Regions from separate parts of the Homoserinimonas aerilata genome, predicted to be linked through region 1. Evidence: predicted binding sites of a transcription regulator. Region 1 holds the regulator's gene; the other holds the start of a gene.
The links. The regulator HrcA, encoded in region 1, represses chaperone genes, less so after heat shock. The targets are predictions, from matches to a motif close to TTNGCACTCGNNNNNNNCGAGTGCNAA.
Positions count from the first base shown of each region.

Region 2: groL (chaperonin GroEL) is a predicted target of HrcA. The motif match lies at 5,948-5,974, and genes of this name have one in related genera.

Region 1 covers NZ_VFOM01000001.1:933,394-941,048, reverse strand. Annotated here, with positions in the region: gene dnaJ (molecular chaperone DnaJ) at 1-634, opposite strand, end outside; gene hrcA (heat-inducible transcriptional repressor HrcA) at 683-1,705, opposite strand; gene FB562_RS04425 (DUF4870 domain-containing protein) at 1,913-2,311, shown strand; gene FB562_RS04420 (DUF4870 domain-containing protein) at 2,390-2,800, shown strand; gene hemW (radical SAM family heme chaperone HemW) at 2,819-4,048, opposite strand; gene FB562_RS04410 (DUF1990 domain-containing protein) at 4,053-4,706, opposite strand; gene lepA (translation elongation factor 4) at 4,706-6,577, opposite strand; gene rpsT (30S ribosomal protein S20) at 6,890-7,150, shown strand; gene holA (DNA polymerase III subunit delta) at 7,265-7,655, opposite strand, start outside.
Region 2 covers NZ_VFOM01000001.1:97,930-105,584, forward strand. Annotated here, with positions in the region: gene FB562_RS00440 (HtaA domain-containing protein) at 1-1,440, shown strand, start outside; gene FB562_RS00445 (DUF2332 domain-containing protein) at 1,500-2,471, shown strand; gene FB562_RS00450 (heme/hemin ABC transporter substrate-binding protein) at 2,596-3,717, opposite strand; gene FB562_RS00455 (DUF3263 domain-containing protein) at 3,893-4,198, shown strand; gene FB562_RS00460 (LytR C-terminal domain-containing protein) at 4,257-4,835, shown strand; gene FB562_RS00465 (DUF3048 domain-containing protein) at 4,816-5,889, shown strand; gene groL (chaperonin GroEL) at 6,019-7,647, shown strand.

The DNA.
Region 1 (7,655 bases):
CGGCGGGGATGTCGACGGGGATGCGACGGCGGGCGCGCACGCGGCCCTGGCCGGAGCACGTCGAGCACGGGTTCGGGATGACCGTGCCGAAGCCGCGGCAGGTGCCACAGGGGCTCGAGGTCATCACATTGCCGAGCAGGCTGCGCACGGAACGCTGGATGAGGCCGGAGCCGCCACAGATGTCGCATGTCGCCATCTCGGTGCCCGGGGCGCAGCAGGAGCCCGCGCACGTCTTGCACGTGACGGCCGTGTCGACCTCGACCTCGTGCTGCGTGCCGAAGATGACATCCTCGAGCGTCACCTCGATGCGGACGAGCGCATCCTGCCCTCGCTCCGTGCGAGAACGCGGAGGGCGATTGCCGCCGCCCCCACCGCCGAAGAAGGTCTCGAAGATGTCGCCGAAGCCACCGAATCCACCGCCGAAGCCGGCCTGGTCGCCCAGATCGTACTGCTCCTTCTGCTTGGGGTCGGAGAGCACGTCATAGGCGTGGGTCACGTCCTTGAAGCGATCGGCGGCATCCGCTCCCGGATTCACATCGGGGTGCAACTCGCGGGCAAGACGACGGTACGCCTTCTTGATCACCTCGGGGGTCGCATCCCGGTCGACGCCGAGTACTTCGTAATGGTCAGCCACTGCAGTTCCTTAGATTCTTGTTCTCTCGTGTGACGCGCCGCGCCACAGTCAACTCTCGCCCAACAGGCGCGACAGGTAACGTGCAACCGCACGAACCGCCGCCATATTGCTGGAATAGTCCATCCGGGTCGGCCCCAGAAGCCCCAGGCGGGCAAGCTCGCCGCCGGCCGCCGTGTAGCCCGTGCTCAGCACGGAAGCCTCGCCGAGGCCGAAAGACTCGTTCTCCCGGCCGATGCGCACCGAGATGCCAGCCTGATCCTGCTCCATCTCGCCGAAGAGCTTCAGCAGGGTGACCTGCTCCTCGATCGCCTCCAGAACAGGATAGATGCTGCCGGCGAAGTCCTCCTCCGTGCGCGCAAGATTCGCAGCCCCCGCCATCACGAGCCTGTCGTGCCTGTTCGCGAGAACCTGCTCGGCCAGGCTGGCCGCGATCGGATGCACCACCTCGCGCCGAGCAGGAGCGAAGTCGTCGGCGAGCGAGTCGAGGCGCGCAGCCGCCTCCGTGAGGAGCAGCCCGTCGAGGGCCGAGTTGATGCGCATCCGCAGGTCACTCAAAAACTCGTCATCGAGGCCGGGCCCCACGTCGACCATGCGCTGCTCCACCCGACCGGTGTCGGTGATCAGCACGGTGAGAATGCGCGACTCGGTGAGCGGCACCAACTCGACATGACGGATGCGCGAGCGCCCCAGAGACGGGTACTGCACAAGAGCGACCTGATGCGTGAGCTGCGAGAGCAGGCGCACCGTGCGCGCGAGCACGTCATCGAGATCGGCCGATTCGCCCAGGAACGCGTGGATCGCCTGCCGCTGCGCCGCATTCAACGGCCTGAGATCGGCGAGCTGGTTGACGAAGAGGCGATAACCCTTGTCGGTCGGCACACGGCCGGAGGAGGTGTGCGGCGCGGCAATCAACTCCTCCTCCTCGAGCTGGGCCATGTCGTTGCGGATCGTCGCCGCGGACACGCCGAATGAATGGCGCTCGACGATCGACTTGGAGCCGACAGGCTCTCGGGACTCCACATAGTCCTGCACGATCACCCGGAGCACCTCGAGACCGCGATCTGAGACCACAATCCACCGCCCTCACGGTCATTGGCACTCGAACAAGTTGACTGCCAATTGTATCGTGACACGCCGCTTCCGCATTCGTTGCGCGGCGCGGCGAAGAGGCACTACCTTATGGGATAGCCTTCGCTGCCCTCATTCAGGGGGCACTCAGCAGCGTCAGGTGTCCCGGCATGCACCGGGCAACTCCCGAAAACCGGAAAGGCATACGCAATGACCGATCAGACCCCTCCCCCCGCGTCACCGGCGGCAGCAGCACCGCTCACCCCTGCCGAGGACAACCAGTGGGCGTCGTTCGCACACCTGGGTGGCATCCTGTGGATCCTCCCGCCGCTCATCATCTGGCTCGTGTTCAAGGACCGCGGCACCCACACCGACCGTGAGGGCAAGGAGTCGGTGAACTTCCAGATCGCCGTCACCATCGGCCACATTGCGATCCAGATCATCAACGCCGTGCTGACCGCTGTCACCTTCGGCTTCTGGATGCTCATCGGATGGATCCTGCCGCTCGCGCTCTGGATTCTCACGATCGTGTTCTGCATTCAGGGTTTCAACGCCGCGAAGAACGGCCAGTCCTACCGCTACCCGGTCAACCTGCGCCTCATCAAGTAGTCGCAGAGCAGACGCAGGGCCGGGAGCATTGCTCCCGGCCCTGCGTCGTTCACGGGCGGGTTTGCTTTAATGGGCCGTATGACGAATCAGGCACCCCCACCACCGCCCTCCGGCTACAACGCCGCACCGCAGCCGCTCAGCCCCTCAGACGAGAAGCTGTGGGCGACGCTCATCCATGTCGGCGGCATCTTTCTCGGCTTCCTGCCGGCGCTGATCGGCTATCTGCTGTTGAAGGACCGCGGGCCGTTCGTGCGTGAGCACACGAGGTCTGCCCTCAACTTCCAGATCTCGTTCACCATCTATGCGGTCGCCCTCAGCATCGTGGGCAGCATCATCGTGGCCGTGACGTTCGGAATCGGGGCGATCATCGTTGTGCCGGTTCTCATCGCATTCGGTGTCGCCGCCATCGTCTTCATGATCATCGCAGCGGTCAAGGCGAACTCGGGGCAGTACTACAAGTACCCGGTGACGATCGAATTCATCAAGTAGCACCCGGGACGGGCGGCATCAGCCTTCGTCGAGGAGCCGTCGCACGACGGCATCTGCGAGCAGCCGCCCGTTCCTCGTGAGCACGATCGTGCCGCGCACCGCACTCGCACCCTCGACGAGGCCGTCGGCGATGAGCCCCGCGACGGCCGTGCGGCCCTGCGGCCCCAGCTCCCCCGCCGATATTCCTTCACGGATGCGCAGCTGGAGGAGCACACGCTCGACCCGTCTCGTCTCCTGGTCGAGCGTCTCCCGCCCGGCGGCAGGCGAATGCCCCGCCATGATGCGGTCGGCGTAGGCGGCCGGATGCTTCACATTCCACCAGCGGACCCCGCCGACATGGCTGTGGGCGCCGGGCCCGACACCCCACCAGTCGTGACCCCTCCAGTAGGCGAGGTTGTGACGGGAGCGGTGGGCATCCGTCGTCGCCCAGTTGCTCACCTCGTACCAGTCGAATCCGGCCGCGCCGAGCAGCTCGTCGGCCAGCTCGTACATGTCGGCCTGCAGATCCTCATCAGGCTGCGCAACCTCGCCGCGCCTGATCTGCCGGGCCAGCTTCGTGCCGTCCTCCACGATGAGCGAATAGGCGGAGAGGTGATCCGGCGCCTGCGCGATGGCGTGCTCGAGCGAGCGGCGCCAGTCGTCGAGCGACTCCCCCGGTGTTCCGTAGATGAGGTCGAGGCTGACGTCGAGGCCCGCCTCGCGGGCCCACGCGACCACCAGCGGCACGCGCTCGGGGTCGTGGGTGCGCTCCAGCGTCGCCAGAACGTGTGGGACGGCCGACTGCATGCCGAACGACACCCGCGTGAAACCGGCGCGCCCCAGCGCCATCAGGTAGTCGAGGTCGACCGAATCGGGGTTCGCCTCTGTCGTGACCTCCGCATCCGGAGCGATTCGCCAGGCGTCGCGCACAGCGTCGAACATCGAGACCAGATCGGATGCGGGCAGCAGCGTCGGAGTGCCGCCGCCGAAGAAGACGGTTGACACCGGCCGCTCGGGCAGGCCCGCAGCATCCATCACGCCACGTGCCAGCGCGACCTCCTGCACAGCCTGGCTCGCGTAGTCGCTGCGCTTCGCACCCCGAAGCTCATCTGAGGTGTAGGTGTTGAAATCGCAGTAGCCGCAGCGCACACGGCAGAACGGCACATGCAGGTAGACGCCGAAGTCGCGGCCCTCCGCGCCCTCGGCGACGGATGCCGGAAGGGCGCCGTCGAGGGGCGCAGGGTCGGCGATGGGCAGGGCGGAGGGCATCGTGTCAGTCGACAGGGCCGGTGAGGGCCTTCAGATAGCGGGCACGGATGATGCGCTGCCCGATCGCGAGGAAAGGACGCGCCCACCCCCACCCCGTCGCAGAGCGAGAGATCGTGCGGACCGTGAGCCACACGGAGCCGTCGTCTTCGAGGTCGACGACGAACGACTCCTCACCGCTGATCTGGTGGCCGGGCAGGGTGCCGTAGGCGAAGCCCTTGCGATTCGGTTCGTCGATCACGTAGACGACGCGCACAGGCTCATGGATCTTGAACGGGCCGACGTGCAGCACCAGCCAGGCCGAGTCGCCGGGCGAGACGAAGGGCAGGCCGTCCGGCCCGTACACCGTCTCTGTCGACGGGCCGGTGATGGCAGGGGCGACGGGCGTGCCCGCCGTGTCGAAGGAGACGGGCGCGTAGCTGCCCTCGGTGACCTCCGGAGGGGTCTCCGTCAGCTCGATCGTGAAACCGCTGCGGACCTTGATACCCCACGCGAGTGTCGCGTGCCAGGCGAAATCCCAGCGCGCGGGGCCGGTGCCGATGCGCACCCGCTTCTCGAAGACGCGGTAGCCCTCCGGCGGGTAGCGCAGCGTCTCGGGCGACTGAGTGGCCCCCACCGCCGCGTAGGTGACAGGAAGATTCCAGAGCGCGGGGCGCGACACTACTTCTTGTCCTTCTTCTCGACATCACCCGAGAGGGCGGCAATGAACGCCTCCTGAGGAACCTCGACGCGGCCCACCATCTTCATGCGCTTCTTGCCCTCCTTCTGCTTCTCGAGGAGCTTGCGCTTGCGGGTGATGTCACCGCCGTAGCACTTGGCCAGAACATCCTTGCGGATGGCACGGATGCTCTCACGAGCGATGATGCGAGCACCGATCGCCGCCTGAATGGGCACCTCGAACTGCTGGCGCGGAATCAGCTCGCGCAGACGCCCCGTCATCAGCACGCCATAGGCATACGCCTTCTCGCGGTGCACGATCGCGCTGAACGCATCCACCTGCTCGCCCTGCAACAGGATGTCGACCTTTACCAGGTCGGCCTCCTGCTGACCCGACGGCTCGTAGTCGAGGCTCGCATAGCCGGCCGTCTTGCTCTTCAGCTGGTCGAAGAAGTCGAACACGATCTCGCCGAGCGGCATCGTGTACTTGATCTCGACCCTGTCCTCGCCGAGATAGTCCATGCCGAGGAGCGTGCCGCGGCGCCCCTGGCAGAGCTCCATGATCACGCCGACATAGTCCTTGGGCGCGAGGATCGCCGCCTTCACGATCGGCTCGCTCACCGAATCGATGCGGCCCACCGGGAACTCGCTCGGGTTCGTCACGGTGACCGTCTTCCGGTCCTCCGTCGTCACCTCATAGATGACGGATGGCGCAGTCGTGATCAGGTCGAGCCCGAACTCGCGGTCGAGCCGCTCCGTGATGATCTCCAGATGCAGGAGGCCGAGGAAGCCGCAGCGGAAACCGAAGCCCAACGCAACCGAGGTCTCCGGCTCATAGACGAGCGAAGCATCCGAAAGCTTCAGCTTGTCGAGCGCATCGCGCAGCGCCGGATAGTCGCTGCCATCGATCGGATACAGGCCGGAGAAGACCATCGGGAGAGGCTCCGTGTACCCGGGAAGGGCCGCGGATGCCGGCTTCGACGCCGTCGTCACCGTGTCGCCCACCTTCGACTGGCGCACATCCTTCACACCCGTGATCAGATAACCGACCTCGCCGACCCCTAACCCCTTGCTGGGCACCGGCTCAGGCGAACTGACACCGATCTCGAGGATCTCATGCGTCGCACGCGTCGACATCATCTGGATCTTCTCGCGCGGATTCAGCTGGCCGTCGACCATCCGCACATACGTGACCACGCCACGGTAGCTGTCGTAGACCGAGTCGAAGATCATGGCCCGCGGCGGCGCACTCGCATCACCGACAGGCGGCGGGATGACACTCGTGACGCGGTCAAGCAGCTCAGGAACACCCACGCCCGTCTTTCCGGAGACCCGGAGCACATCGTCAGGCGAACCGCCGATCAGATCGGCGAGCTCCCGCGCATACTTCTCGGGGTCGGCCGCAGGCAGGTCGATCTTGTTCAGCACCGGAACGATCGTCAGGTCGTTGTCGAGCGCCAGATACAGGTTCGCCAGCGTCTGCGCCTCGATGCCCTGCGCCGCATCCACAAGCAGGATGGCGCCCTCGCAGGCGGCAAGGCTGCGCGAGACCTCATAGGTGAAGTCGACGTGCCCGGGGGTGTCGATCATGTTCAACGCGTAGGTGCCCGCCGGAGACGGGCCGGTCTGCGCATCCAGAGCCCACGGCATCCGCACCGCCTGGCTCTTGATCGTGATGCCACGCTCACGCTCGATATCCATGCGATCGAGATACTGGGCGCGCATATCGCGGTCACTGACGACACCCGTCACCTGCAGCATGCGATCGGCCAACGTCGACTTACCGTGGTCGATATGGGCGATGATGCAGAAGTTGCGAATGAAGGCGGGGTCGGTCGAAGCCGGCTCGAGGGCCTTCTGTGCTCTGGGGCTCACGCGTTCCTCTGAAGACTCTGGTGGCAGGCCGCATGCGGCGCGCCCGGGGGATGATATCCGTCGATTCTCCCATGCCTGAGGCCGCTGCCCGAATCGGCGCCCAAAGGCGGGGCGCTTCGCACGCGGCGCGCCGACGATCGGGGAATTGTCGGATGCCCCTCAAGACTGGTAAAGTTGCCTGTTGGCTTGCGCACCGCGTTCATTTCCCACGATCACGGGTGCGAATTGCAGCCCTCAGCCGAATCGATGCCCTCTACATCGACGCGGTCACGGCTGCCGAACATCATCCGGAACAACAGAAAGTTACTCAACGTGGCAAATATCAAGTCGCAGATCAAGCGCATCCTCACCAACAAGAAGGCGACCGACCGCAACAAGGCCGTCCGCAGCGAGGTCAAGACGGCAGTTCGCGCAACGCGCGCCGCCATCACCGAGGGCAACAAGGAGAAGGCTGCAGCCGCTCTCCTCGTCGCCTCCAAGAAGCTCGACAAGGCCGCCAGCAAGGGCGTCATCCACAAGAACCAGGCGGCAAACCGCAAGTCGTCCATCGCGAAGCAGGTCAACGCGCTGTAGCAGCACCCGCTCGCGACCGGCAGCAACGCCGGACCGAACGAACAGGACCCCGCCTCACTGAGGCGGGGTCCTTCGCTTTGTGCCGGCGCCTGTGTCTGTGCCGAGCCAGCGGCCCTATCCCCCGGGCTGCTCGCCTCGGCTCGCGATCACGCCCACCATGCGCTCGAGTGCGAAAACCGGATCGCGCTGGGCGCCCTTCACCGCGGCATCCGTCTCGGCGAGCATCTCGATGCAGCGGCCGAGACCCGAATCTGTCCAGCCCTGCAGGTCACGCTTGGCGCGATCCACCTGCCACGGCGCCAGACCGAGCTGGCCGGCCAGCTGACCCGAACCGCCCCGCGCGCCCGAAACCTTCGCCATCGTGCGCAACTTGCTCGCGAACGCGGCGACGATCGGAACAGGGTCTGCACCGGAAGCCAGTGCGTGCCGCAGCATGACAAGGGCGTCGCCCTGCCGGCCCGCGATCGCGATGTCGGCGACCGCGAACGCCGTCGTCTCGACGCGG
Region 2 (7,655 bases), 840 kb from region 1:
TTCGTCTTCGGCCAGGCCGCAGGGGGTAGCTTCACCAAGGATGCCGGGGTCGGCACCGCGAACTACTCCGGCTCGGTGCGCTTTACCGGTCACGCCGGGGTGCTCGACCTGACATTCGCTAACCCCGTCGTGCAGGTCGACTCCGCCACCAGTGGCACCCTCTACGTCAGCAGCAACGGGAGCCGCATCGCAATCGCCAGCCTCAACCTTGCGGCAGGGAGCCGCAGCGAGAGCGGCGCCGCAGTGACCTACTCAGGCGTTCCGGCGACACTGACCGCGCAGGGCACTCAGGCGTTCGCCCTCAACGGCAGCCCCTTCTATGCCGCAGGCACAGCACTCGACCCGCTCAGCTTCACCATCGGAGCGCCCGGCAACACCGGCGGTGGTACCGCCGTGATCGCCTCCTACGTGCAGCAGGCGGTGACACAGTCCGCGACTGCACAGCCGGCCGCGACACCGCCCGCAACAACAGGCGTTATCGTCGACGGCGGCACCGACAAGGTCAAGGAGGGTGGCAAGATCACCATCACCGCCGACGGCTTCCAGCCGGGCGAGACGGGCATCCTTGTCGTCATCTACTCCGAGCCCACAGTGCTTGACCGCAACGCCACAGCAGACAGCACGGGGCGTGTGAGCTGGACGGGCACCCTGCCCGCCGGACTCACCGGCCAGCACACGCTCACCCTGCAGGGTTCCGTCGACCGCGGCGTCGTCATCGACATCCCCGCATCCACGAAGCTCACCTCTCTCGCGAGCTGTGCGGTGACGGATGCGAAGCTCGTTTGGGGTTTCAAGGAGGCCTTCCGCTCGTACATCAGCGGAACCATTGCCAACGGCGAATGGATCGTCAGCGATGGTGCAGCCTACGAGACGCCCGACTTCAGCTGGAGTGATGGCGTCGGCGGCTACGACAGCGCTACCGGAGAAGGCGACATCGCATTCGCCGGAGCCATCCGATTCACCGGCCACGGCGGCATCCTCGACACCACTGTCGCCAACCCGCGGCTCGAGATCATCGACGCAGACACCGCCTACGTGCTGCTCGATGTGACCGGCACCACGCAGGAGGGCGAAGAGATCAAGCAGACGGGGGTGCGTTTCGTCGAGCTTGACCTCAGCGCCGCAACCGACAACAGCACTGACGCGCTGCTGAGCATTCAGGATGCCCCGGCCACGCTCACCGAGCTGGGCTCAGCCGCGTTCGGCACCTACGAGGTCGGAACCGAATTTGACCCGGTCACATTCACGGCCACCCTCGACCCCGAGTGTGCGGTCGCGGCCACGACCAGCGTGAGCGACGAAAAGCCGCAGGCGACCGTCACGCCCATCTCCGCCGGCCCCGACCTCGGCTGGCTGCTCTGGGCCGGACTCGCGCTGCTGGTGCTGCTGATCGCCGCAGCCGTCGTGATCATCGTCCGTCGCCGCGCCACCCAGGGCTGACCCGCCGCCAGCCCAACGACATGCCCCACCGGGCGCACCCGGTGGGGCATGATCGACAGATGAGCCCCCGCCCGACCGCCGAACGCGACACCGCGCAGTGGTACCGGGACTTCGCGCGACAGGTGGCCGGCGTCTCGCCTGTCTACGAGGCCTGGGCCGACGGAATCGCCGGCGACGTGAGCATCCGGGCCCTCATCGACACGCTTCCCGAACAGAAAAGACAACCACCCCTCGTGCTCGCCACAGCACGCCTCATCGGCGCGGCAGAAGGCGACTACGACGGTCTCGCCCAGTTCCTGCGCGAGAACTGGCAGCAGGTGGCGACCGAAGCTGCGGTGCGCCCCATGCAGACCAACGAGCCCGCCCGCTGCGCCGCACTGCTGCCGGCGCTCGCACAAATCCCCGGGCCGATCGCACTGCTCGAACTTGGGGCGTCAGCCGGGCTCTGCCTGCACCCCGACCGCTACAGCTACGACTACAACGCCACACGCCTCGACCCCGCCGCGGGGCCATCCGAGTTGCTCCTCCACTGCGACGGAAACCCGCCCCAACCGCTCCGGATGCCCGAAATCGTGTGGAGGGCAGGGATCGACCTCGAACCGCTCGACCCGGCAGAACCGCGCGACCGTGACTGGCTCGAAGCACTCATCTGGCCCGGGCAGCACAAACGCCTCGCCCGGCTGCGCAGCGCCATGACGATCGCGCAGGCGGACGAACGGATGCTCGTGCGCGGGGACGCCGCAGACAAACTAGACGAGGTGGCCGGCCTCGCCCCCGACGGGTCAACACTCGTCATCGTCACAGCGGGTGTACTCGTCTACATTCCCTACGCGCAGCGGATGCGACTGGTCGAGAAGATCCGCAGGCTCGACGCCTCCTGGGTGTCGCTTGAAGGCTCAGCCGTGCTGCCCGACGTGGCGGAGAGACTGCCGGCCGGAAGTGGTGCAGGGCGATTCGTGCTCGCGCTCGACGGGCATCCGCTCGCCTACGCGGGGCCGCACGGCGAGACACTCGAGCCGCTCGCGGGGTAGCTCGGCGGCCGGTCTCGAGACTGGAGCGGTAGACCACTGATCGACTCGCTCCGCGAGCTTCCTCATGCAATGCCGCTGCGCGCCATTGCACCTCGACCAGCGGGTGGTCTCGCGGGTTGAGGGGCTACGCCGCGGGCGCGTAGACGGCGCGGGCGAGCGCGTCGAGCACGTCGGCGGTGCGCGGCCCGAAGCTGAGCACCTGCCCGTCGGCCATGTCGACGAAGCGGCGGTTCATGCCGGCCGGGGTCTGCGCGAGCGCGAGTTTCGTGTCCAGTAGTTGGTCGACGCCGCCGGCGCTCTCCAGCCCGGAGGTCATCACCAGGATGAGGTCGGGCCGGGCCGAGATGACGGCCTCATCGGTCATCGGTTTCATGCCCGTCCAGCCGATCTCGGCGGCGACATCGATGCCGCCGAGGCCCGTGATGATGTCGTCGACACCCGATTCGCTGCCGAACAGGTAGTAGATGCCGCTGCCGCCGCGCAGGTACAGGAACAGCATCCGCAGCTTCTCGCCCTCCGCCTTCGGGGCGATGCCGGCGATCTCGGCGACCTTTGCGTCGATCTGCTGTTGCAGCGCCGTCGCGAGCAGTTCGCCGGCGTCGGGGGCGCCGAATGCCGCCGCAACCTGTCGGGCGAGCTGCCCGACGCCGTCGAAGCCGGGTTCGGCGTCGACGAACACGACGGGGATGCCGGCGTCGCGCAGCTGCAGGATGACGTCGATGGGGCCGATGGTGCCGTCGGTGATGACGAGTGTCGGCCGCAGCGCGAGCACTGACTCGTTGTTGATGGAGTGCCCGCCGGAGGTGACCACGGGAAGGTCCGCGACCTCGGCGAACGTCGACGACACGTCGCGCCCGACGAGGCTGTCGGCGAAGCCGAGCCCGACGATCGTCGCGGCGACCGAACCGGACATGTCGAGGCCGAGAACGCGGGAGGTCTCGTCGACGGTCACCTCGGTGTCGCCGTCGAGGTCATGCGAGGTGACGGTCGCAGGCAGCGTCTGCGAGGGCGACTCCTCGACGGCGGTGATGGATGCGGATGCGAGCATCGCGGTCGATTCGCCGTGCCAGGAGAGCGGGTCGTCGAGCAGGTCGAGCTCCGCGAGCGGCACCGACTGTGCGCCGGGCGTGCTCGCCTCGGGCTCCTGGGCGCCGGCCGTGCCGCCTGCGCAGCCCGCGAGCATCGCGATGGCGGCGATCGAGGCGATGGCGGCGACGAGCGGTCGGATGCTGGGGCGGGCGAACAAGCGGAGAGTCCTTGGGCTGTGGGCTGGGAGGGGGCGCGGATGCTGCAGCGCGAGAGGCAGCACCTCTTAGGTAATCCTAACCAAAGAAGCCTGAAATCACCATGGACGTCTCCCTGTTCGCGAACTGCCGCGCGACCTGCCCGGCTTCGGGGCGTGCCCGCCTAGGATTGCGGCGATGTACGAGACCGAGCGAGCCGATCAGGGCGAGGGCCAGGAGCTCCCCGAGCGGGAGCTCATGGTGCTGGCCTTCGAGCGTCGCCCGTGGCGGCATCCGGGTGCCAAGGAGGAGGCCATCCGTGTGGAGCTTGGCCTCAGCACGGCCCGCTACTATCAGGTGCTGAATGCGGCAATCGACTCGCCTGCCGCGCTCAAGTACGATCCGATGCTCATCAGGCGGCTTCGGCGGCTGCGTGACGGCCGTCGGCGCGGCGTGTCCGGGGGAGACCCGGCGGGGGCGTCGCCCATTACCGCTCGCGGCTGAGCCCGAACGGCGCCCGCCACCCGCCCGGCGTCGAGGCCCCGACCATTTGGAAGAAACTATGGCAACCCCGATCAAGGACCGCTACGACGACATCCCTGCCGAGTTGCTGCGCGTCGGCGCTCACCGCGCCCCGGCGCAACGGTGGCGCGGGTGGATCGGCTTCGGCTGGGCGGCGCTCGCCACCGTCGTGCTCGTCGTGGGCGGCGTGTTCGGGCTGTCGCTGCTCGTGCCCGATCTGGAGATCAAGATCCCGGGCATCGACACTGCGGTGAACGACCCGGGCACCGCGGATGGCGGCGACTCCGCTCCGGCGGTGGAGGCCGACCCGGTGCTCGACCCGACCGTCGCGATCTCCGTCCTGAACGGCACGCCGACGAGCGGCCTCGCCACCGAGGTGGGTGACCTGCTCGTGAGCCAGGGCTGGGAGGGTGCCGCTCTCGGCGCCGGCAGCCGGGCGAACGCCGCCGCCGATGACGTCGCGACCACCCAGGTGTTCTACAGCGATGCGGCCCATGAGGGGGCGGTGCGCATGATCATCCAGAATCTGGGCATCGGCGAGGCCGTGCTCTCCAATGACTACCCGGCGTCGCCCATCACGGTGCTGCTCGGTGCGGACTATGTGCCCCCAGCCGGCTGACACGTGGCGGCGCGCCCGCGTGCGCCGCAGCCTCGCGGTCTGGGGTGTCGCGGCAGCCGCAGCGCTGGCGATCAGCGGATGCGAGGCGCTGCCGACACCGTCGCCGACGCCGTCCGCCTCACCCGACTACACCTCCACCTACGAGCCGCCCGCACCCACCGAGTTGGCACCGCTGCGGGGCACGACGGTCGAGGCCGGGTCGCTGGCGCACGCATCCGTCGCCGCCAAGATCGACAATCACTGGGATGCGCGCCCGCAGTTGGGCCTGGAGCGCACCGACATCGTCTTCGAGGAGCTCGTCGAGGGTGGCATCACCCGTTATGTGGCGGTCTGGCACAGCGATATCCCGGAGGAGTTGGGCCCGATCCGCTCCATCCGGCCCATGGATCCGGACATCGCGTCGCCCTTCGGCGGCATCATCTTCTATGCGGGCGGGCAGCCGCAGTTCGTCAGCATGATGCGCAGCACACCCGTGTACAACGCCATCCACGGCCAGGGTGACACGGCCGCCTACATGTATCGGGCGGGCGACCGCAGCGCCCCGCACAATGTGATCGTGAAGGCGCGCGAATTCTTGGCCACCCAGCCTGACATCGCGGCGCCGAAGCAGCAGTTCGCCTATTCGCTGGATGCGGCCTCGTCGACGGCCGCGAAGGAGGGTTCCCCGACGGGCACGCTGCAGTTGGCCTTCTCGAACGGGTTCCGCCCCGCGTGGGGCTATGACGCGGCATCCGGTCGCTATCTGCGCTTTCAGGATGGCGCCCCCGATCTCGACTCCTCGGGTGCGCAGCTCTCGGCGACGAATGTGGTGACCGTTCGGGTTCCGATCACGCATGGCACCGGTGTTCCGAAGACCGAGTTGCTCGGAAGCGGCGAGGCGTGGGTGACGACGGGCGGCGGAACAGTGCACGGCAGCTGGCACAAGGCGGCAGCGACGGATGCCATAACGCTGCTGGGCGACGACGGTATCGTCCTGCGCCTGGGCGCCGGAAACACCTGGGTGGAGCTCGTGCCGCTCGAGGGCTCGGTCGAGATCATTCCGCCTGCGGCGTAGCCTTCCGGATGCCCCACCCGGTGAGCTTGCACTCACAGGGTCCGAGTGCCAGACTTGTCTGGCACTCTCCCATCGGGAGTGCCAAAGCTGTTGCAAATTCGTAACGTCCCGAAAGGACGAGAGGAACACATGGCAAAGATCATTGCTTTCAACGAGGAGGCCCGTCGCGGCCTCGAGCGTGGCCTCAACACGCTCGCCGACGCCGTCAAGGTGACGCTTGGCCCGCGCGGTCGCAACGTCGTCCTCGAGAAGAAGTGGGGCGCCCCCACCATCACGAACGACGGTGTCTCCATCGCCAAGGAGATCGAGCTCGACGACCCGTACGAGAAGATCGGTGCCGAGCTCGTCAAGGAGGTCGCCAAGAAGACGGATGACGTCGCCGGCGACGGAACGACCACCGCCACCGTCCTCGCCCAGGCGCTCGTTCGCGAAGGCCTGCGCAACGTCGCGGCCGGCGCCGACCCCATCAGTCTGAAGCGTGGCATCGAGAAGGCCGTCGCGGCCGTCACCGAGGCGCTCATCGCGCAGGCGAAGCCCATCGAGACCAAGGAAGAGATCGCCGCCACGGCGTCCATCTCTGCCGGTGACCCCGAGATCGGCGCGCTGATCGCCGAGGCGATCGACAAGGTCGGCAACGAGGGTGTCGTCACGGTCGAGGAGTCGAACACGTTCGGCACCGAGCTCGAGCTGACCGAGGGCATGCGCTTCGACAAGGGTTACCTGTCGGCGTACTTCGTCACCGACCCGGAGCGCCAGGAGACGGTCTTCGAAGACCCCTACGTGCTCATCGTCAACGGCAAGATCTCGAACATCAAGGATCTGCTGCCGATCGTCGACAAGGTCATCCAGGCCGGCAAGCAGCTGCTGATCATCGCCGAGGATGTCGACGGCGAGGCTCTGGCCACGCTGGTCGTCAACAAGATCCGCGGCATCTTCAAGTCGGTCGCCGTCAAGGCTCCCGGCTTCGGTGACCGCCGCAAGGCGCAGTTGCAGGACATCGCCATCCTCACCGGTGGTCAGGTCATCAGCGAGGAGGTCGGTCTCAAGCTCGAGAACGCGACCCTCGACCTGCTCGGCCGTGCCCGCAAGGTCGTCATCACGAAGGACGAGACCACGATCGTCGAGGGTGCCGGCGACGCCGAGGCCATCGCCGGTCGCGTTGCGCAGATCCGTTCGGAGATCACCAACACCGACAGCGACTACGACCGTGAGAAGCTGCAGGAGCGCCTGGCCAAGCTGGCCGGTGGCGTCGCCGTCATCAAGGCGGGTGCCGCGACCGAGGTCGAGCTGAAGGAGCGCAAGCACCGCATCGAGGACGCCGTCCGCAACGCGAAGGCTGCCGTCGAAGAGGGCATCGTCGCCGGTGGTGGCGTCGCGCTCATCCAGGCCGGCGAGGTCGCCTTCGCGGGCGGATCGATGACCGACCTGCTCGGCGACGAGGCGACCGGTGCGAACATCGTTCGCGTCGCGATCGACGCGCCGCTCAAGCAGATCGCCACCAACGCGGGCCTCGAGCCCGGTGTTGTTGCCGAGAAGGTGCGCAACCTGCCCACCGGCCACGGCCTGAACGCGGCGACGGGTGAGTACGTCGACATGCTCGCCGCTGGCATCAACGACCCGGTGAAGGTCACCCGTTCGGCGCTGCTCAACGCTGCGTCGATCGCCGGCCTGTTCCTCACCACCGAGGTCGTCGTCGCCGACAAGCCCGAGAAGAACCCGGCTCCGGCCGGCGACCCCTCGGGTGGCATGGACTTCTGATCCGCGGC